DNA from 3 places in the Agarivorans sp. 2_MG-2023 genome. Region 3 is predicted to be linked to each of the others. Evidence: predicted binding sites of a transcription regulator. Region 3 holds the regulator's gene; each other region holds the start of a gene.

Region 1 (7,403 bases), on a different contig from region 3:
ACCTGAGCAAACAAGCGCTTGGCTTAGCCAAACCAGCCCACAAAGCTTGCAGCAAAATAAACTGGCGCTGCTGGCCTTTAGCCAGCAACAAACTACTCAGCTTCGAGATTTGGCGCGAGAGAATCATGTGAGCTTGACTATTTTGCTGTACACCGCAGCAGTTGAAACGGCCTTAGCATTAGCTAAATCAAACACGACTTTGGTTAGCGCAGGTGGAAATGCTAACGTGCGGCCAATAGTTGCGCCTCCGGTAGATGAGCATGAGCTAGCGTGTTACGTATCGATGTTCTCTTTTGCGGTAGATTGCTCCGCAGAGCAAACCTTTTGGCAACGCGCCCAGCAAGTTAACGCGCTATATCAGCAGCAAGTCAATACCGGGCTGCATTTAGTCTCTTGTAGCGATGAATGGTGGCAAGCTCAAGCGCCGCGCCGAGCGGATGAAGATATGAAGCAAGTGGCGGGGCGCTTTAACTGCTTACACTTGTCTAACCTCGGCAATATCGCCCCTTTATTTGCCCAGGCAAGCGCTACTGCATTGGTTCCGCAGCAATATTACTTTACCGCTGCTCAGCATCTTATTGGCGCTATATTCTGGTTGGGTTCGCAAAGTTTGGCCGGTGCGTTAACGGTTACCATTAATTGTGTAGAACCGATGATTAGCACAGAAATGCGCAATAACTTTGTTGAGCAGTTTAAGCAGCGTTTGTTGGCGATGACTGATGGGTAGAGCAATGAAAGAAACTAATCAGTACGCAGGTCTATAGAGTTTGATAGTTGTTGCCTATCGCTAACAACGAAATATTCAATTTTTTAATTTAATGCTTAGCCGTTATAGTAAGCCCAATTCACGTTATTCTGGAGTTTAACAATGTTTGCAGTAATTTTTGGTCGTCCGGGTTGCCCTTATTGTGTTCGTGCAAAACAGATTGCTGAACAACTTAGCGAAGCACATGAAGACTACAGCTTCCGTTATGTTGATATTCATGCTGAAGGTATTTCTAAAGCTGATTTGGAAAAAACCGTAGGCAAACCTGTAGAAACAGTACCGCAGATTTTTGTTGATGAAACACACGTGGGCGGCTGTACAGAATATGAAGCATTAATGCGTGAGCAATTTGATATCTAATTGCTAAGTAAGATGCTGTTAAAGCCTGGCCTTGGTCAGGCTTTTTGCGTTTTAAGGCTGGGTAAATAAAAACGTACAGCAGTTTAGGCAAATGCTAGGTTCAAAATTTGTCACCCTTGCTGCTTTTTTAGCTAAGCTCAAATTAACTCAATACCATTTAATACTCGGGAGAGAATGATGGATGCTAGCTACATGTTAAACCTAGAAGCCAACATATTATTGGGCATTGTGAACGAAAAGTTACGCCTAGAGTGCGATAGCTTGGAAGATCTCGCCTTAACGTTTGGCCTTGAAGAGCGATCTTTAGCGCGCCGTTTAGAAACTATTGGTTATCACTATAATGCGATAAGTAACCAGTTTAAGCAGATTTGATCTTGGCTTAAGTGACTGAATGTTAGACACTGTTGATGTGTCTAACAGGAGGTTACCGATGCTAAAGACAGGATGTTTTTTACTTGCGTGGAGTATTTCGCTACCGGCTCTGGCCGATCTTAGTATTGGAGCGGGTTACACCTTTGGTGGTGAAATGACCGACCTTGATACAGAAGAAACCTACTCGGTGCGTTCTGCACCTTCTTATATGGCGGCTTTTGATTTTGCCACCACCAGTGGTGAAAACCGCAAGCGCGAAACCTACGACAATTACGTTGGGGCTTTAGTCTCTTGGCAAAACACCGAGATGAACGACAACGCTAACACCGACGTTGACGTATTGTATGCTCACCTAACCGCCTCTCGCCGTTGGCAGTATGAGAATTTTGAAACCTTTGCTAGTGGTGGCGCCGGTCTTACCCATTTTGCGGCAAGCCCTGGCAGCGACACCCAGCGTTTTTCTATTAGTATTGGTGGTGGTTATTTTTATCACCTAACTGAGAACCTCGATTTAAAACTAGAGGGTCGCCTATATGGCACCTTTGTAAACGATGGCACCAAAATAGAATGTGGCCCAGGATGCCAAGTGACCTTTGTTGGCGGTTATTGGTCGCAATTGGGTCTTAACATGGGCTTGAACTACCGTTTCTAAGCGTTTGAATAAACCGTATTTTACTCTGTACGTGTTTAATTAACTTGAGCATTAACTAAATAAAATGCTTAATAATTAGACATTTGCAGAGCTTTCCTTAAAGTTCCGCTGTCATTAATCTTTAATATTTCAGTCACCTCTCTGTCATTTACCAACCCTAAGATTTGTTCAACTTTTACTTGATACAGTTCACATTTTTTAGGGATTAAAATGAAAAAGCTTACTCTTATTGCTATCGCAGTTGCCGCTGCTTCTGGTTCAGCTAACGCTGCTAAAGTATACGAAGACGAGAAACACGCTGTAGACCTATATGGTCGTATTTACGCGGGTTACACTGCTGGTGACGACGCTGGTAAGTCTGATAACTTTGGTGCAGACCAATACGTACGTTTTGGCGCTAAAGTTAAATCTATGATTGGCGCATCAAACTACGCTTTAGGTCGTTACGAGCTACAAATGGAAAACAACGGCGAAGGTGACAACACTTCAGCAACTAAAGCGCGTTTAGCTTACGCTGGTTTTGGTGGCGACTTCGGTGAAGTTACCTTTGGTCGTAACTACGGTGCTCTAGAGTTAGTCGCTGACTGGACTGACTCAAGCTACGTTAACCCATACGGTAACTCTGCTATCGGTATCAGCTCTAGCCGTGAAGAAGGTATTGGCCGTTCAGACAGCGTTCTTAAATACGCGGGCGAATTCAGCGGTTTCGATATCCACGCTTCTTACAAGTTTAACGACAACCAAAAAATGGACGATGCTGATGGCAACCAAACGGTTGACGCAGACAACTCTGCTTACGGTATTGCTTTAGCTTACACTTTTGATTTTGGTCTTGGTCTAGGTGCGGGTTACAACATTGCTAACAATGGCGAAGCAAAAGACAGCAAGCTAGCGTTATTGGGTGTTAACTACGATGCTAACGGTGTTTACGCAGCAGCTAACTACTCGATGGGCGAAAACAACAAAGCATTTAAACTTCACGGTTCAGACGCTAAAAACGAGCACACTGGTTACGAGCTAGTTGCAGGTTACAAGTTCACTAAAACCTTCCGTGCGCAAGCAATGTGGAACAAAGCTGAAGTTGAGCCACAAGGCGGAGCTAAGTACGACAACGTTGATTACTACACAATTGAAGGCCGTTACGACCTAACTAAGCAATTGCGTATCGTTGCTGCTTACCAAATCAACAACATCGACAATGCTGAGAACGAGTTCCACTTCGCAGCACGTTACGACTTCTAAGACAGTTACAACACACGCTAAGCGCCTAACTTAGCGTGTTCCTTATTTTCTTGTGTATGTTTGTCTTTTGCCAGCGCCTTTATGGCGCTGGTTTTTTATTTTCTACAGATATACTCAGCATAAAAAACCACTCACAGTGGAGTGGCTTTTTAGTATGCGTGGCAGACAGCGAGTTAGCGCTCTACATCCATAATTAAAATTTTAGAGCGTCGCTGCAGGTTATAAATAGCCTGTTTCTCGGTGGGTAAGTCTTCGAAATCAGCGGGGCTAAAACCACGCTCCCTGAACCAATGAATACTTTTGGTTGTGAGCACAAATAATTTTGCTAAACCCTGTTGACGGGCTCGATTAACAATGGCTTGAAGTAGTCGATCACCTCGGCTCGCTTGGCGGTATTGCGGGTGGCTAACTAAACACGCTAGCTCACCAATGTTTTCATTATTGAAGGCGTACAATGCAGCGCACCCAATGATCATGCCGTCGCGCTCAACAATGGTAAATCGCTCAATTTCCATTTCTAGCAACTCGCGGGAGCGCCTTACCAGTATGCCTTCTTCTTCCAACGGGCGAATCAGCTCAATGATGCCATTAATGTCATCCAATCTCGCTTCTCTAACTCGCTCATAACTATATTGCACCAGCTGAGTACCACTGCCGTCACGGGTATAGAGCTCTTTTAGCAATGCGCCGTCTTGCTGGTAACTCACCAAATGACAGCGGTCGATGCCTCGGTCACTGCATTGAATGGCCGCCCGCAAATAACGCAGAGTATCTTTGTCGGTATCACGTAAAAAAGGCTCTGAGCGCATTAGCTCGTTGGCGGCATCGGGCAATAGTTCGCTAATCAACTGGCCTTTGTCATTGTGAATACCTTGCTCGGGGCTGAAGTAAATTACTTTATCTGCTTTCAAAGAGACCGCTATTTCCGTGGTGATATCTTCCGAGCAAATGTTAAATAGCTCGCCGGTTACCGATACTCCTAATGGAGACACCATGACTATTTCGCCATGATCTAGTTGGCGCTTAATACTTTGGTGGTTAATACGGCGCACTTTTCCGGTATGCAGAAAATCAATGCCATCTTCAATACCAATTGGTTGTGCGACTACAAAATTGCCACGAACCACATTGATATGAGCTTGATGCAAAGGAGAGTTAACCAAGCCCATCGATAGCTGGGCTTCAATATCCATTTGGATTTGACCTACTGCTTGTTTGATGATGTTTAAGCTACGCTCATCGGTGATTCGCTGCTCGCCAGCAAACATGCAGCTGTGGTGGTGCTCCTCGATTAAACTGTCTATTTGCGGGCGGGCGCCACACACCAACACAATTTTCACACCAAGAGTTTTGAGCAAGGCAATATCTTGAATAATGTTATTAAAGTTGGCGCTAGTGCTAGCTTCTCCGCTTAACATCACTACAAAGGTTTTGCCGCGATGGGCGTTTATGTAAGGAGCCGACTGGCGAAACCAGCTGACTAAATCTTCGGCAGAGCGGTTCAAATTCTTCTCCGTGAATAACTAAACGTAAGATTTGACTTAATAGTCAAATATTCGGTTATTGTTGCATATCCATCAACATTGTCGAGCAATAAGTTTTTCTCGATGACAAATCTTATACATATGTTATGGCCAATTCAGTTGTGTACTATCGCGAGGTAGAGTATAAGCTGCTGTAACATTTAATGACTACCTCAGTATATGTTGAGGTAGCAGGTAAAAATGGAATAAATTTATTACGAGAGGTATTTATGGATAACTATGTCGTACCTGAGCATTTGGCCATGCGTAAGCAACCTAGCCAAGAGCGTACCAGACGACTAGTGGAACACATCTTAGACAGCACCTTGTCTTTGATTCAAGAGCAAGGGATGGCTGCAGTAAATACCAACTTGATTGCCCAACATGCAGAAATCGATATTGCTTCGTTGTACCGCTTTTTTAAAAATAAAGAGGCCATCTTCTTTTCGTTGGCTATGCGCTGGTTTAAAAAGGTTCAAATTGTGGTGGAAGATGTCAACTTCCAGCAAACCTTAGGCAATATCGTAGAGTATCCAGATAGCGCCCAAAGTAAGATAAATGCCCTAGACGAAACAGAAGTGATGCTAGTGAGTTTTCATGAATTGTTTACTCATGATAAAGACTTTAAAGCGCTTGAGAGCTGGCACCGGGTGATAGTGATTGAGCAAACTAAGCGTTCATTTATCAGTCACGGCTCGAAGTGGGATGATGAAGCCTTAACCAGTGTTTGTTTGTACCTGTACGGACTGACTCGCAATTTTATGGCGGGTACCATTGGCTTTTCGGCAGAAGAGCATCACCACCAGTTCACTTGGTTTCAAATCATGCTGAATCAATTACGCAAAATGGTACTGCTAGAAAAAGTACCAGAGAAGTTTTTACGCTAAGGCGTTGCTCACAATATGTGCTTGGTTGGTAGTGGGGTATTCTTGCTCATCAACTAGGCGCTCTGCACCCAAGCAATGTAACCAAGACCCATAATCTAAGGTTTTGTTTCCTAATATTAATTCTTTTAAGACCTGTTCTGATAAACCTTGAGTAATAGGTTTACAGCTGGGCCAAGATTTCCTGTCATTTTGTGCGATCGTCACTGTATTTTCTACGCCTATAAGGTCAAACTGTTCTGCATATAAGATTCAGTGTGGGTCAATTTGGCGATAAACAAGCTCACTTGTTTAGTCTATGTGAATTAACGCTCAATTTTTGACCAGGTAAAGAGTGAAAGCATGCAGTGCTTCACACTATTTTTTAGGAGAGTTGTCCATGGAACTGGAAGCCTTTTTCCAGCAGGTAAAAAAACTGCCAGTAATGCCGCAAATTATGCAGGAATTACTGACAAGCATTAATGATGAAAATGTCGATCTTCACCATTTGGGTAAAAAGCTGGCGACCGATCAATCCTTGGGTGCTAACGTATTAAAAATGGCTAACTCAGCCGCGTTTCGTGGGGTTAAGCAAATTGACTCTATTGAAGCGGCCGCGATCCGCTTAGGTTTAAAACGGGTTCGCTCACTGGTAGTGGCTGCGGGCCTAAATGGCATGATGCCGAGCAAAAACTTCGACCAACAACAGTTTTGGGGACAAGCCATGTACGTGGCGTTGTTAGCGCAAGCATTAGCTAAAAGTACCCATGTTGAACCTGAAACAGCCTTTACCTGTGGCATGTTACACAACTTTGGTGAGCTGCTGATTGCCAGTGCAACGCCTGAAGAAGCTGGGTTAATTGAGTTGTGCTTGGAAACGGGCGAAACGCGGGTGTCGGCACAGCGCAAAACCTTAGGTTTAGACTATGCGCAAATTGGTGGCGAATTAGCGCGTCGCTGGAATTTCTCGCCGGTGATTACCGATGCCATTGAACAGCAGTTAAATCCTATGGACTTTGATGAAGTGTCTAAACCCGCGGTGTTAATCCGGTTGGCAATATTCGCGCATCATGCCTTAAACGCTGGTCTCAGTGCCGAAATGGTAGGTAAAAACTTACCTGAGCCGCTATGTGAAGTGGTTGAGTTGGATAAATCTACCGTGGCTAGCTTTATTGAAGAAGCGGTAGAACAGGGTGAAGCAATGGTTGCTACCACGACCGCCTAAATTCAAACAGTTTATTAAAAAAGGGGTTAGCTTAGCTAACCCCTTTTTGTTAGTTGGTGGTTTTTTCAAAGCCTTTTAACCACCACAGTTTAAAGCGGCGTAAGCCCGCCTTGGCATCTTCCAGCAGTAAGTAGTTAACCGGCACAATCAGCAGGGTGATGCTAGTAGCGAAAATAATCCCAAAGCCAAGTGACACCGCCATGGGAATCAAAAACTGCGCTTGGGTACTCTTTTCAAAAATTAACGGCATTAAACCGGCAAAGGTGGTGAGCGAAGTAAGGATTACCGCTCTAAAACGGGCCACGCCGGCTTTAGTTACCGCGGTCATTAAATCTACGCCTGCTTTACGTTGGCGGTTTATATAGTCCACTAATACCAAGCTGTCGTTCACAACTACTCC
Region 2 (7,403 bases), on a different contig from region 3:
TTGACTCCAAGAGAAAATCCATGGAATGGCGCGTAAGCTTTCTACACCACCGTCGGAGCGGCGCTTCGCAGGGCGACTACCTAATGGCAGTTTAGCCAGTTCACGTTCTGGTGTGGCTGCGCGGAAGTAAGGCACAAAATCTTCTTCGCCCCAAACAATGCCACGGTAGGCTTCGCAAGAGGTCTCAGCGATTTGATCCATCACGTCGCGCCATTCATCTTTTGGCTCCATAGGTGGAACCAAGTTAGCTTCTAGTACCGCACTGGCGTAAAGATTTAAGCTGTCTAAGGCTACTTTTGGTAAACCAAACTTAAAGCGAATCATCTCGCCTTGCTCGGTCACACGTAAGCCACCTTTTAATGAACCCGGAGGTTGCGACAACAGTGCGGCATGTGCCGGAGCGCCACCACGACCAATAGTACCGCCACGGCCATGGAACAAGGTTAAGCTAATCGAATGGCCTTCGCAGATAGAGACCAGCGCCTCTTGTGCGCGATATTGCGCCCATGAAGCAGCAAGTACGCCAGCATCTTTAGCGGAATCAGAGTAACCAATCATTACATGTTGCTGACCCGAGATATAACCGCGATACCAATCAATAGATAGCAGCTTGCTCATAGTCGCTGGAGCGTTGTTCAAATCGTCTAGCGTTTCGAACAATGGGGCAACAGGTAAACGGAATGGACAACCGGCTTCTTGCAACAATAGTTGAACTGCCAATACGTCTGATGGCTCACTGGCCATAGAAATAATGTAAATACCCAAGGCTTCGCGTTCTTGCTTGGCAATAACAGCACAGGTATCTAGTACTTCTTGAACCGACTCACTAGGCTCCCAAGCGCGTGGGAATAATGGACGTTTTGAATTCAATTCTTGTAATAAGAAGTGCTGTTTATCCGTTTCGTTCCAATGTGCGTAATCACCCATGCCTAAGTAGCGAGTGATTTCCGAGAATACTTCCTCGTGGCGACCACTATCTTGGCGAATGTCTAAACGCAGTAAGTTGATACCGAAACAGGCAATACGACGCAGTAAATCTAGCAAGGTACCGTCGGCAATAATGCCCATGCCACAATCTTGTAGCGAGTAGTAACACAGCTCTAAAGGCTCGCGCAGTTGCTCGGTATTGGTGATAAGGTCACGTGCTTCGGTGTATTGGCCTTTTAATTTAGCCGTTAAGTAGTCGTGAGTTTCTTGCAACTCGCTACGTAATACTTTTAGTAGCGCGCGGTAAGGTTCGCTTTGGTCGCCAGTTTGCTCAAGCAGTGCTTCATTGGCATCGCTCATCGACAATTCGCTAACCAAGGTTTGTATTTCTTTTAAGTACAAATCTACCGCTACCCAGCGGCTAGAAAGCAATACTTCTTCGGTAACATTTGCGGTAACAAAAGGGTTACCGTCGCGGTCACCACCCATCCACGAAGAAAACACTACTGGTGCAGCATCGAGTGCCATACGCATGTCAAAGTGTTGGCCTAGTTTGTTGTCTAGCTGGCGAACAAAATCAGGTACGGCATGCCATAAAGAGTTTTCGATTACCGCGAAGCCCCATTTAGCTTCATCTACGGGAGTAGGGCGTTGCTGGCGAATCTCATCAGTATGCCAAGCTTGATTAACCAATTGTTCTAAGCGGCCAAGTAATTGGCTACGTTCGCGGTCAGGCAGATCTAGCTCCAACCAATCTAAGCAATTGTTAATGGCGACGTGTTTGTTAATTAGGGTGCGGCGAGTCACTTCGGTAGGGTGAGCAGTAAGTACTAGCTCTATATTCAGTTGCGCTACAGCATGATGAATTTCAGCTTCGCTCAGGTTTTCGCTTTTTAGTTTTTGAAACACTAAGTCGATAGGATCTTGTGCGCAGGTACTGCCTTCGCAGTTGCGCGAAATAGTGTGAAACTGTTCGGCAATATTAGCAAGATTCAAAAATTGGCTAAAGGCGCGGGTTACCGGCAGTAGTTCGTCATCACTTAGGTTACGCAACAACTCTAGTAGTTGCTCGCGGGCTTGGTCATCATCATTTCGTGAAGCTTTAGCTAGCTGGCGAATGGTTTCTACTTTTTCTAGAAACGCTTCTCCCATGTGGCTCTTAATGGTGTTGCCAAGTAGTTGTCCGAGTAAGTTAACATTTCCTCGTAACGACCCATTGATTTCTTGAGGCATTGTTTGGCTCATTCTTTTTCCTTCACTTGTGTTTGCTAGCGATTATTGAAATTTTTTTACTAAATCACCCTAGTCCTGATGCAAAAACATACCTAAGACTGGCCATATAGTCAAAATACATGTAATTAAATTACAGTTAACGACGAATCCTTTGCTTAGGATCAAGCGCTTCCCCATAGATTATTGTCGATATTTGTAGAACTGCGACTTTGTTTTCGCTTCTTTTTAGTCGATGTTTATAAAATCAAAGGTAAATAAAAATTCATTTTTATTGCATAAAGAATTGCCTGTGGTATGCTCCGCTTATAGTAGATAAGCACCAAAAAAATTGTGCTTAAAAAAGTGACTTTTTGTTTAATTGGTCAGTAAAATAGCCTCTTACAAAAAACACTATGCCATAAGATTTCAAGGGAACAAGAAACGATGTTAAAGGCTGCGATTGTTGGAGCAAGTGGGTACACCGGTGCAGAGTTAGCGGCTTATGTTAGTCGCCACTCTCAATTAACGCTTGCGGGTTTGTACGTATCAGAGCGTAGCTTAGACGCAGGCAAGGCATTGTCTGCCTTGCACGGTAAATTACGTGGCGTGGTAGATGCGCCAGTACAACCGTTAATTGTTGCTGATATTGCCAATACCTTTGCCGATGTTGACATTGTTTTACTGGCGACCGCACACGAGGTAAGTCACGATTTAGCCGAGGCGTTTTTGGCGGCCGGCTGTCAGGTGTTCGATTTGTCGGGTGCCTTTCGTGTTCAAAGTGCTGAGTTCTACGAAAAATTCTATGGTTTTACTCATCAATTTCCTGAGTTATTAGAAAAAGCCGTATACGGTTTAGCTGAATGGAACGCCGAGCAAATTAAGCAAACCGATTTAGTGGCTGTTGCGGGTTGTTACCCTACCGCCTCTCTTACTGCGCTTAAGCCTTTGGCCGAGGCAGGGCTGATTGATGAAAGCAGCAAAGCGATTATTAATGCCACCAGTGGGGTGAGTGGGGCTGGGCGTAAAGCATCTTTAACCAGCTCATTCTGCGAAGTTAGCTTAGCGCCTTACGGCGTATTTAATCATCGTCATCAGCCAGAAATTGCTGCGCACTTAGGTCATCCGGTTATTTTCACTCCTCATCTTGGTAACTTTAAGCGCGGTATTTTAGCCACCATTAACGTTTGCCTAAAAGCGGGTACTACCGAACAACAAGTTAATGAGGCTTATCAGCAAGCTTACGCCGGACAAAACATTGTGCGGGTGCTAGACGGAGAGTGGCCATCAATCGCTAAAGTTGAAAGCACGCCATTTATTGATTTAGCTTGGCAGCAACAAGGCGATGACTTAATTGTGGTATCGGCCGAAGACAACTTATTGAAAGGGGCCGCTAGCCAAGCCATTCAATGTTTAAACATTCGTAACGGCTTTGCCGTTAGTGAATCACTAGTTTAAGGGCTAATTATGAAACCATTAGTGATTAAATTAGGTGGCGCGGTATTGAATAATGCTCAAGCCTTGGATAACTTGTTTGCTGCGCTTCAGCAAGTTTCGCAACCTATTGTGCTGGTGCATGGCGGTGGCGTGGTGGTTGAAGACGTATTGGCTAAAACCGGCTTTGTATCAGAAAAGCTAGATGGTTTACGTATTACCCCAAAAGAACAAATTCCTTATGTGGTTGGCGCCCTTGCAGGTACCAGTAACAAATTGCTGTTAGCTCAAGCTTTAAAAGCAGGTTTATCGGCTGTGGGTTTATGTTTAAGTGACGCTGGCAGTTGCAAGGTTGTGCAAATGGATCCACGGTTGGGCCATGTAGGTGAAGCGTCACCAAGTAATCCTGCTTTGTTAAGCAGCTTAATCAGCTTAGGCCATGTGCCAGTGTTGAGTTCCATTGGTATTGGTGAAGACGGCGAGTTATATAATGTAAATGCTGACCAAGCGGCTTTAGCTGTGTGCAAACTATTACAAGGCCAATTGGTATTGTTGTCTGACGTTGCCGGCGTGCTTGACCAAAATAAGCAGCTGGTGGCTGAGTTAAATAGCCAATTAGCTGAGAAATTAATTGCCGACGGTGTGATTACCGATGGCATGACGGTAAAAGTGAATGCCGCTTTAGATGCTGCAGCATTTTTACAAACACCAGTAGCGCTAGCATCATGGAAAGATCCAGCGAAACTGGCCAGCTTGTTAGCTGGACAAACACACAATGGTGAGTCGGTAGGGACTCAGGTTACCGTTTAAGGAAAGAAGATGAGTGATTTTAAACACCTGCTGAGCTTGCAGGACTTAACTCAAGAGCAAATTTTAGGGCTATTGGAATTGGCCGCTAAGATTAAGAAAACACCAAAAGATTACGGCCAAACCTTGGCCGGGAAAAGTGTGGTAACCCTTTTCGAAAAACCCTCGTTACGTACTCGCGTCACCTTTGATATTGGCATTAACCGCTTAGGCGGCCATGCGGTATACCTAGATCAGCAAAACGGTGCCATGGGCGAGCGCGAAAGTGTAAAAGACTTCGCATCAAATATTACTCGTTGGGCCGACGCCATTGTTGCACGCGTGTTCTCGCACAAAACATTACAAACCCTGCGAGATAATTCGTCGGTGCCTATCATCAATTCCCTGTGTGATTTATACCATCCTTGCCAAGGGCTTGCCGATTTTCAAACCATTAGCGAGCAATACTCAGATTTAAGCAAAGTGAAGTTAGCTTATTTGGGTGAAGGTAATAACGTAACGCATTCGTTATTATTGGGCGGAGCCATTTTAGGTATGGAAGTCGCAGCTGTGTGCCCACTAGGCGCAAGCCCAGACGCACAAATCGTACAAAAGGCCAACGAGCTAGCTAAAATCCACGGTGGCAAAATTGTTGTTACCAACAATGTGGAAGACATTAAAGGCTACGATGTGGTTTACGGCGATACTTGGGTATCGATGGGCGACGACACGCCGTTGCAATCTGTAAAAGATAAGTACATGGCTTATCAGATTAACCAGAATTTGATGCAATCATGTGGCATTAACCACGTATTGCACTGCCAACCTGCTCACCGCGAGTTGGAAATTACTTCGGAAGTGATGGATGGCCCTCAATCGTTGATCTTTGATCAAGCTGAGAATCGCATGCATGCACAAAACGCCGTATTAGTGAGTTTATTAAGTTAGTGGCTATTCAGCTAAGAGCTGAGTTGAACAAGGAATTTTAAGAATGTCAGATATCAAAAAAGTTGTATTAGCATACTCAGGTGGTTTGGACACGTCGGCCATCATTCCGTGGTTAAAAGAAACCTACAACGATTGTGAAATTGTTGCCTTTTGTGCCGATGTGGGCCAAGGCGAAGAAGAGCTGGTTGGCCTTGAAGAAAAAGCCTTAGCATCAGGTGCTTCAGAGTGTTACATCGTTGACCTTAAAGAAGAGTTTGTAGCTGACTACATCTACCCAACTATCGCTACTGGTGCTGTTTATGAAGGTACTTACTTGTTAGGCACTTCAATGGCGCGTCCTATTATTGCTAAAGCGCAAGTAGAAGTAGCCCGTAAAGTGGGTGCCGATGCGGTATGTCATGGTTGTACTGGTAAAGGTAACGACCAAATTCGTTTCGAAAGCTGCTTTGCAGCCCTTGCTCCAGAGCTAAAAGTGATTGCACCTTGGCGTGAATGGGAAATGGAAAGCCGTGAAGATTTGCTCGATTACCTAGCAGAGCGCAAAATCGAAACCACCGCTTCAGCTACCAAAATCTATAGTCGTGACGCTAACGCGTGGCACATTTCGCACGAAGGTGGCGAGCTAGAAGACCCGTGGAACGAGCCAAGTAAAGGTGTGTGGACCTTAACGGTTGATCCTGTAGATGCGCCAAACGAGCCCGAATACGTAAACCTTAAAGTTGAAAATGGCCGTGTTGTTGCAGTAAACGATGAAGTATTAAGCCCTTACCAAGTCGTAATGAAGCTGAACGACATTGCTGCAGCTCATGGTGTTGGCCGTATCGACATTACCGAAAACCGCACCGTGGGTATGAAGTCTCGTGGTTGTTACGAAACGCCAGGCGGCACGGTAATTGTGGCTGCTTTACGTGCGATTGAAGAATTGGTTCTCGATAAAACCTCACGTGTATGGCGTGAGAAAGTGGGTCAAGAAATGGCACACTTGGTGTATGACGGTCGTTGGTTCACGCCTTTATGTACTTCACTAATCGCCGCTTCTGAAGCAATGGCTGCAGATGCAAACGGTGACGTAGTGATTAAGTTATACAAAGGCCAAGCGGTAGCGGTACAAAAACGCTCACCAAATAGCTTGTACTCAGAAGAGTTTGCCACTTTTGGTGAAGACCAAGTGTACGATCAAAAGCACGCTGAAGGCTTTATTCGTTTATACTCTCTAGCCAGCCGGATCCGTGCTTTAAATAGCAAATAAGATTGGCCGACGTATAAGCAGGAAATACACAGACCTCAGAGGCAATTTGCTCTGGGGTCTTTGCAATAATAAATGGAGAGTAAAATGGCATTGTGGGGTGGGCGTTTTAGCCAAGCTGCAGATACCAGATTTAAGCAGTTCAATGATTCGTTACGTTTTGATTATCGTTTAGCGGAGCAAGACATAACCGGATCAATTGCATGGTCGAAAGCATTGTTAAGTGTGGGCGTAATTACCGTCGACGAGCAACAGCGCTTGGAATCGGCCTTATTGGATTTGGGTAAACAAGTTGCTGAAAACCCGCAACAGATTTTGGGCAGTGATGCTGAAGATATTCACTCATGGGTAGAGATTCAACTTATCCAACGAGTGGGCGACTTAGGCAAAAAGCTTCACACAGGCCGTAGCCGTAATGACCAGGTTGCTACCGATTTAAAACTGTGGTGTAAAAGCCAAGGTGTTGAATTACTCGAGCACTTAGACAAGCTGCAACAAAAACTGGTTAAGTTTGCTCGCCAACAGCAAGACACTGTGCTGCCAGGTTACACTCACTTACAACGCGCTCAACCGGTTACTTTTTCTCACTGGGCGATGGCCTACGTAGAGATGTTTGAACGTGATTACTCTCGTTTGCAAGATGCCCTAAGCCGTTTAGATGTATCACCACTTGGTTGTGGCGCATTAGCCGGTACCGCCTACCCAATGGATCGCCAGCAAATTGCTAAAGATTTAGGCTTTCGCCGTGCTACGCGTAATAGCTTGGACTCAGTGTCTGATCGCGACCACGTGGTTGAGCTTATCTCTACAGCCTCTATTAGTATGATTCACCTAAGCCGCATGGCTGAAGATT
Region 3 (7,403 bases):
TTCTTACTAAGAACATCGCACTTTATTCTATCGCTTGTATCATGTACTTGGTATGTGGTTACTCAATCATGTACGACGGCGGCATCTTCTTATCAGGCATCGAAGCGTTTGACCTAGGTGGCGTACTGGCTTCTAAAGCTGAAGAAGGCTTTGAAGGCGGCAGCGTATACTCAGGTGCTTCTGACTTCTTCTTCCAAGTAGTATTTGTAGCTACAGCAATGTCTATCGTATCTGGTGCGGTTGCTGAGCGTATGAAGCTTTGGGCATTCTTAATCTTTGCTGTAGTGCTAACTGGTTTCATCTACCCTCTAGAAGGTAGCTGGACATGGGGCGGTGCAGACGTATTTGGTCTTTACAACTTAGGCGACCTTGGTTTCTCTGACTTCGCTGGTTCAGGTATCGTTCACTTAGCAGGTGCTGCTGCAGCATTGTCTGGTGTATTGCTACTCGGCGCCCGTAAAGGTAAATACAGCAAAAATGGTTCTGTTAACCCAATCCCGGGTTCAAACATGCCACTTGCTACGGTAGGTACTTTCATCTTATGGATGGGGTGGTTCGGCTTCAATGGCGGTTCTGTATTGAAACTCGCTGATGCCTCAAGCGCTCACTCTGTTGCTATGGTATTCCTAAACACTAACGCAGCTGCGGCAGCCGGTGCTGTTTCTGCTCTACTTGTGTGTAAGTTAACTTGGGGCAAAGCTGACCTAACAATGTTACTAAACGGCGCGTTAGCTGGCCTAGTAGCAATTACTGCTGAACCTTCTACTCCTACTGCGCTTCAAGCCACAATGTTTGGTGCTGTAGCGGGCGTATTGGTAGTTGCTTCAATCGTATTCTTCGACAAGATTAAGATTGATGATCCAGTAGGTGCTATCTCAGTTCACGGTGTAGTTGGTTTGTTCGGTCTACTACTTGTTCCACTAACTAACGATGGTTCTAGCTTCTCTGGTCAAATCATTGGTGCCTTAACTATCTTTGGTTGGGTATTCGTTTCAAGCTTCATTGTTTGGAGTATCTTGAAAGCCGTAATGGGTATTCGAGTAACAGAAGAAGAAGAAATGAACGGTATGGACCTGTCTGATTGTGGTATCGACGCATACCCAGAGTTCGTAACAGTTAAATCTTCTAACTAAGAATAACTTGTTATCAAAAAGGCCTGCTTTTGCAGGCCTTTTTTTGTTTTAAAACATAGGCAATTTAGTTAACGCATGTTAATCTTAAGTCAAATGATAACGATTTGCGTTTAACTATTTGAAGGATTCGCTTGTGAACAAATCTGTATTCTCTTCGTTGGTAGCCGTATTGGCTTCATTGGTTGTTGCTACGCCAGCCATTGCTGCAGAAGAAGTTAACTTGTACTCATACCGCCAACAAAGCCTACTACAACCACTTACCGATGCATTTACCGCTGAAACTGGCATTAAGGTAAATGTTGTTCACGCAGAAAAAGGCTTAGCCGAAAAGATTAAGGCTGCTGGTGCGAATAACCCTGCTGATTTAGTGCTTACCGTTGATATTGGTCGCTTGGAAGAAGTACGTGCTGCTGGTTTGTTTGAAGCGGTAGATTCACCAGTATTAAACGACGTTGTACCCGCGCATTTGCGCCACCCAGAGAACCTTTGGTTTGCCTTAACCACACGTGCTCGTGTTGTTTACGCACATAAAGATCGTGTGAAAGAGGGTGAGTTAGCGTCTCTCAATGATTTAGCTGATCCAAAGTGGAAGGGTCGCATTTGTACGCGCTCAGGCAAACATGTATATAACATTGGTTTAATTGCTTCTGTGATTGCCGAAGATGGCGAAGAAGCTGCTGAAACATGGTTACGCGGCGTTAAAGACAACTTAGCTCGCAAACCTCAAGGTAATGACCGAGCTCAAGCTAAGGCTATTTTCGAAGGTCAATGTGACCTTGCTATCGCCAACCGCTACTACATGGGTAAAATGTTTTACAACACTAAAAGCCCTGAGCAACAGCAGTGGGCCGAGCAAATCCGTGTTGAATACTTAGACCAACAAGTGGGTGGCCGCGGTCAGCACATTAACATTTCGGGCGCCGGTTTGCTGAATACAGCTAAAAACAAAGGTAATGCGATTAAGTTGCTAGAGTTCTTAGTGGGTGAAACGGCTCAAGGCTTGTACGCTACCGCTAACTTTGAAGAACCTGTACGCGCTGGCATTAAAACCGACGAGTTCATTGAAAGCTTAGGCGATTTCAAATCTGACCGCATTTCGTTACAAGACGTAGCAGATCAGCGCGCAGCAGCAGCTCGCTTGGTTGACCGCGTTGGCTTTGATATGTAAAGGTTGCTAAACTTGCAGTTCTATCTGCAAGCTTAGATAAAGCTGGCCTGAGGTCAGCTTTTTTTGTGTATACGGCGCAGCGCCGTTTTTTGTTTGGAAGCTATGAGCACTACCGCTACGTCTACTTCGGTTCGATTATTGTTGTCTAAATCTCGCTTCGATCTATGGGTATGGATAGCGCTTGCGATTGCCATTCTGGCGTTTATTCCGGTCATCACCTTATTTAAGTTATCTTGGGCGAATAACCAAGAAATTTGGCAGCATCTGCTCGATACGGTGTTTTGGATATATGTTAAAAACACCCTCCTGTTATGTATGGGAGTTGCCCTGTTTACCGCTTTTATTGGTACAGGGGCGGCGTGGCTGGTTACTCGATTTAACTTCCCTTTAAAATCTGTTTTTGTATGGGCACTTTTGCTGCCTTTAGCTGTGCCGAGTTACATATTGGCCTTTGTGATAACCGATCAATTGGAATACGCCGGTTTTGTGCAAAAAAGCTTGCGTGCAATTTTTGGCTGGCAAACCGCTCGCGATTATTGGTTTCCTGAGATCCGCTCGATTCAAGGTGCTATCGCTGTACTAAGTTTAGTGCTTTACCCTTATGTGTATTTGTTGGCTCGTGCTGCATTTGTCGAGCAAGCCGCTCAGCTATTTGAAATGAGTCGCTGTTTAGGGAAAAGCCAAACTCAAAGCTTTTTTAAAGTAGCGCTTCCGTTGGCCAGGCCAGCCATAGTAGTGGGGGTGACTTTAGCCTTAATGGAAACCATTAATGAATATGGCACGGTAGAGTTTTTTGCGGTGCCCACGCTTACCGCGGGTATTTTTGATGTATGGCTGAACATGAGTAGTTTGTCGGCCGCTGCACAAATTGCCTTAATGTTGGTGAGCTTCTCCATTTTACTGTTGGGGCTAGAGCGTTACAGCCGCAACGCAGGTAAGTTTTACAAGTTGACTGGGCAATCTCCAGCAATGTTTGCCGAGCCTCTTAAAGGCGCTAAAGCTTGGACGGCCACACTACTGTGTTTGTTGCCGATTAGTTTGGGCTTCATCCTGCCGGTCACGGTGTTAAGTAATTATGCTTTACGTAACTTAGATTCTGGCTTTGAACAGTATTTAACTAATGCGTGGAACAGCTTTTCGTTAGCTGCAATGGCGGCGTTACTCACTACAGCCTTGGGTTTATTACTAGCCTATGGAGTACGTTTATCTAAAAGTAATAAGATGCGTAGTATCGCCGAGGCAGCAACGCTGGGTTATGCGATTCCTGGTGCGGTATTGGCGGTAGGTATTTTGTATCCGCTTGGCTTGTTTGATAATGCGGTCGATAGCTTAATGAAAGCTTGGTTTAACTACCCTACAGGTTTACTGCTTACCGGCACTGGGGGGGCTTTAGTGTTGGCTTACTCTTTACGTTTTATTGCCTTAAGTTACCGTACCCTAGATGCTAGCCTAACTAAAATTACGCCAGAAATGGACGACGCTTCTCGAGTATTAGGCAGCCGCTCTGGTAAAACGCTGTGGCGGATCCATTTACCGCTGATCAGACCAAGCTTACTTACTGCTATGTTGTTAGTATTTGTCGACACCATGAAAGAGCTGCCAATTACCTTAATTTTAAGGCCGTTCAATTTTAATACCTTGTCTACTCAAGTATGGGATTTAGCCTCTTTGGAGCAACTAGAGCAAAGTGCTTTAGCAGCCTTAACCATATTATTGGCAGGTATTCTTCCGGTTATCATAATGAGTCGAAATATTGGCTCTTCAGAACAGCGCCCACAAGGACACTAAACCCGCAATGAGTATTGTTTTACGTAAAGTTAATCATTTCTACGGTGAACAGCAGGCGCTTAAAGATGTCAGTATCGAGGTTGAAGAAAACCAAATTGTAGCGCTGCTGGGCCCATCAGGCTGCGGAAAAACTACTTTATTGCGTTTAATCGCTGGTTTAGAGCGGTTGCAAAGTGGTGAGCTGTACTTGCAAGACAAGTTAGTAGCAGCCCCTGCGCAAGCTATACACTTAGCACCTGAGCAACGCGCCATAGGTATGATGTTTCAAGACTATGCCTTGTTTCCGCATATGAGTGTTAAAACCAATATAGAGTACGGACTACGCAAGCAACAAGATTTACCAAAGCGTCGCCAGTGGATTGAAGAAAGCTTAAACAACATGGGCATGCAAGGTCTGCTAGATCGCTTTCCGCATACCTTGTCGGGTGGCCAGCAGCAGCGTGTCGCCCTATTACGCGCTTTAGCTCCAGAGCCTAACACCATGTTGTTGGACGAACCGTTCTCTGCACTCGATGAGCATTTACGCCAACAAGTACGGGAAGAAACCCTCGACGTATTGAAGAAAACCAAAACCCCCGCAGTGATGGTGACTCACGACCCGCTAGAGGCGATGTTTATCGCGGATCGGATTGTTGTGATGGAGCAGGGCGAAATCGTTCAAAATGCTAGCCCTCAAGAAATCTACAATCAACCAGAAAATGCCTTTGTGGCAGCGTTGTTTGGCCCAAGTAATCGCTTTGTTATACCGGTAGAGCAGGGTGTCGTTAGTACCGCCTTAGGGGCGTTTTCGGCCAATCAAATTAACGATGGCGAACTGGCAGAGGTGATTGTTCGCGCTAAAGATGTGGTGGTGCATCAGCTTGAAAACAGCCAACAAATAGAAGCGAGTATTATCTCGGTGCATTCAATGGGTAATGAAACGCACTTTAGGTTGCAGCTTGCTGAATTACCTGAGCAGGTGATTCATGCGCGAATGCGTGACCATTGGCAAGCAAGCCCGGGCACTAAGGTATGGTTATCGGTTAATGGTGATGCGGCATTTGTCTTCCCCAAAGTGTAGTTTGGGGAAGTGTTATTTGAAGCCTTAGGCGACTTCAAACAGTTCTTTAACCGATTGAAATACATCGGCAATCGCAACTTGGCGGGTAGGGGTAATAAAAATAGTATCATCACCAGCGATGGTGCCAAGAATACCTTCAGCTTTACCTAACGAATCTAGCAAACGGGCAATTAACTGCGCCGCACCAGGGCTCGTATGAATAACGATTAAGGCATCGTTGAAATCCATTTCTAGTACTAAGATTTTTAATTGACTAGAAACAGTAGGAACACCTAACTCTGCAGGTAGGCAGTAAACCATTTCCATTTTTGCGTTGCGAGTACGCACTGCGCCAAACTTGCTTAGCATGCGTGACACTTTCGATTGGTTGATATTTTCGAAACCCTGATCTTGTAGGGCGGTCACTATTTCAGCTTGAGAGCCAAAACGTTCTTCTTTTAACAGTGATTTAAATGCTTTAATTAACTGTTCTTGTTTATCGCTATATTTCATCGGTGATCCGAGCTTGTAAATCCGCGGTTATTGTCGCCAACTTTTATATGTATATCAACTTTATTCTAGTTTTATGCATATAAATGCATAGTGAAACACATAATTGTTGTTCAATTAGCCAACATTTTCTTGTGAGGCTTTGCTAAGCTGAATTATGATAGCAACATCAAACTTGGTGTGTAGTTAACTATGTGGCTAAAATCTCTGTTCTTTCTTCCTTTGCTCGTACTTCAATCAGTACTTGCTGACGATAAACCTCTGCGAGTGGTTACCGAAGCATCTTATCCGCCCTTTGAATCATTTGATGAGCACAAGCAGCTGGTGGGCTTCGATATTGAGTTGGCTAAGGCCATTTGTGAACAAATAAATCGAGAGTGTGAGTTTTACCATCAGCCCTTTGATAGTTTGTTGTCTAGCGTTGCTGCCGACCATTATGATGTGGCGATATCAGCCTTAGATATTACCGATCAACGTAAAACCTTAGTAAGCTTTAGTGATGCTTATTTCGATAATATGGCGGTTTATCTCACGAAGCCTGAGTTAGAAGTCGCAAGCAATTCAGTGGTTGCGGTACAAAGTGGCTCGAGCTTTATGCGCTTCTTACGTGAACAACGGCCTAATATTCTATCGATTGCTTACCCCAGTTATCAACTCGCCTTAGCAGATTTGAATCAAGCTAAAATTGATGCGGTATTTTTAGATTCGGCAGCGGCTCACTATTGGTTGGCAAGCCATCCGGAGTTTGTGACTCAAGTGGATGAAAACTATCCGGCGAGCGGATTAGGTATGGCGGTTTCAAAGCAAAACGAAGACCTGCTGAATCAAATCAACCATGCGCTTAATGTGTTAAAAAATAACGGCAGTTACCGAACAATATACCAGTCCTTCTTTAACTAACAAACACTGTTAGACCAAGGTCTTAAACCCTATAGTTAAAGTGTGATTAAGGCAGCTTTTTACTGTTTTAAAGTTGCTTTAAAAATGTTGCTAAATTGTATTTTAGAGCGGATTCCGTTATCTTGTTTCTGTCTTTATAGACATCCCCTCTACAATTACAAAAAAGCATGGAGAAGTTGGATGAAAGTTGCCGTATTAGGTGCTGCAGGCGGAATTGGCCAAGCCCTTTCATTACTATTAAAAACCCAGTTACCCGCTGGTTCTGAACTTTCGCTTTATGACATCGCCCCAGTAACACCTGGTGTTGCTGTAGATTTGAGCCACATCCCTACACAAGTGGCCATTAAAGGATTCGCAGGCGAAGACCCTAGCCCGGCCCTAGAAGGTGCCGATATTGTTCTAATTTCTGCCGGTGTAGCGCGTAAACCTGGTATGGATCGCTCAGATCTATTTAATATCAACGCGGGCATCGTTAAAAACCTTATCGAGAAAGTTGCCGTTACTTGTCCAAAGGCATGTATTGGTATTATCACTAACCCAGTAAATACCACGGTTCCAATCGCGGCCGAAGTATTAAAAAATGCTGGCGTATATGATCCTGCTAAATTGTTTGGTGTAACCACACTAGACGTGATTCGCTCAGAAACCTTTATCGCTGAAGCGAAAGGCCTAAACCCAGCAGACATTAAACTTAACGTTATTGGTGGCCACAGCGGCGTAACTATTTTGCCATTGCTTTCTCAGTTAGACGGTATTTCGTTTACTGATGAAGAAATTGCAACAATGACTACACGCATCCAAAATGCCGGTACAGAAGTTGTTGAAGCTAAAGCTGGTGGCGGTAGCGCGACACTTTCTATGGGTC

The links. The regulator ArgR, encoded in region 3, controls arginine synthesis, uptake and breakdown. The targets are predictions, from matches to a motif close to ANTGAATANNTATTCANT.
Region 1: argA (amino-acid N-acetyltransferase) is a predicted target of ArgR. The motif match lies at 4,928-4,945, and genes of this name have one in related genera.
Region 2: argC (N-acetyl-gamma-glutamyl-phosphate reductase) is a predicted target of ArgR. The motif match lies at 2,410-2,427, and genes of this name have one in related genera.

Annotation. Positions count from the first base shown of each region.
Region 1 covers NZ_JAUORQ010000007.1:32,320-39,722, reverse strand. Annotated here, with positions in the region: gene Q4549_RS11895 (condensation domain-containing protein) at 1-727, shown strand, start outside; gene Q4549_RS11890 (GrxA family glutaredoxin) at 869-1,126, shown strand; gene Q4549_RS11885 (DUF4250 domain-containing protein) at 1,301-1,498, shown strand; gene Q4549_RS11880 (hypothetical protein) at 1,557-2,150, shown strand; gene Q4549_RS11875 (porin) at 2,361-3,392, shown strand; gene argA (amino-acid N-acetyltransferase) at 3,566-4,897, opposite strand; gene Q4549_RS11865 (TetR/AcrR family transcriptional regulator) at 5,080-5,802, shown strand; gene Q4549_RS11860 (hypothetical protein) at 5,794-6,006, opposite strand; gene Q4549_RS11855 (HDOD domain-containing protein) at 6,179-7,003, shown strand; gene Q4549_RS11850 (efflux RND transporter permease subunit) at 7,053-7,403, opposite strand, start outside.
Region 2 covers NZ_JAUORQ010000005.1:54,117-61,519, reverse strand. Annotated here, with positions in the region: gene ppc (phosphoenolpyruvate carboxylase) at 1-2,172, opposite strand, end outside; gene argC (N-acetyl-gamma-glutamyl-phosphate reductase) at 2,584-3,594, shown strand; gene argB (acetylglutamate kinase) at 3,604-4,380, shown strand; gene Q4549_RS08975 (ornithine carbamoyltransferase) at 4,390-5,304, shown strand; gene Q4549_RS08970 (argininosuccinate synthase) at 5,348-6,553, shown strand; gene argH (argininosuccinate lyase) at 6,638-7,403, shown strand, end outside.
Region 3 covers NZ_JAUORQ010000011.1:116,636-124,038, forward strand. Annotated here, with positions in the region: gene Q4549_RS16610 (ammonium transporter) at 1-1,133, shown strand, start outside; gene Q4549_RS16615 (extracellular solute-binding protein) at 1,267-2,301, shown strand; gene Q4549_RS16620 (iron ABC transporter permease) at 2,404-4,089, shown strand; gene Q4549_RS16625 (ABC transporter ATP-binding protein) at 4,097-5,149, shown strand; gene argR (transcriptional regulator ArgR) at 5,174-5,641, opposite strand; gene Q4549_RS16635 (transporter substrate-binding domain-containing protein) at 5,831-6,538, shown strand; gene mdh (malate dehydrogenase) at 6,719-7,403, shown strand, end outside.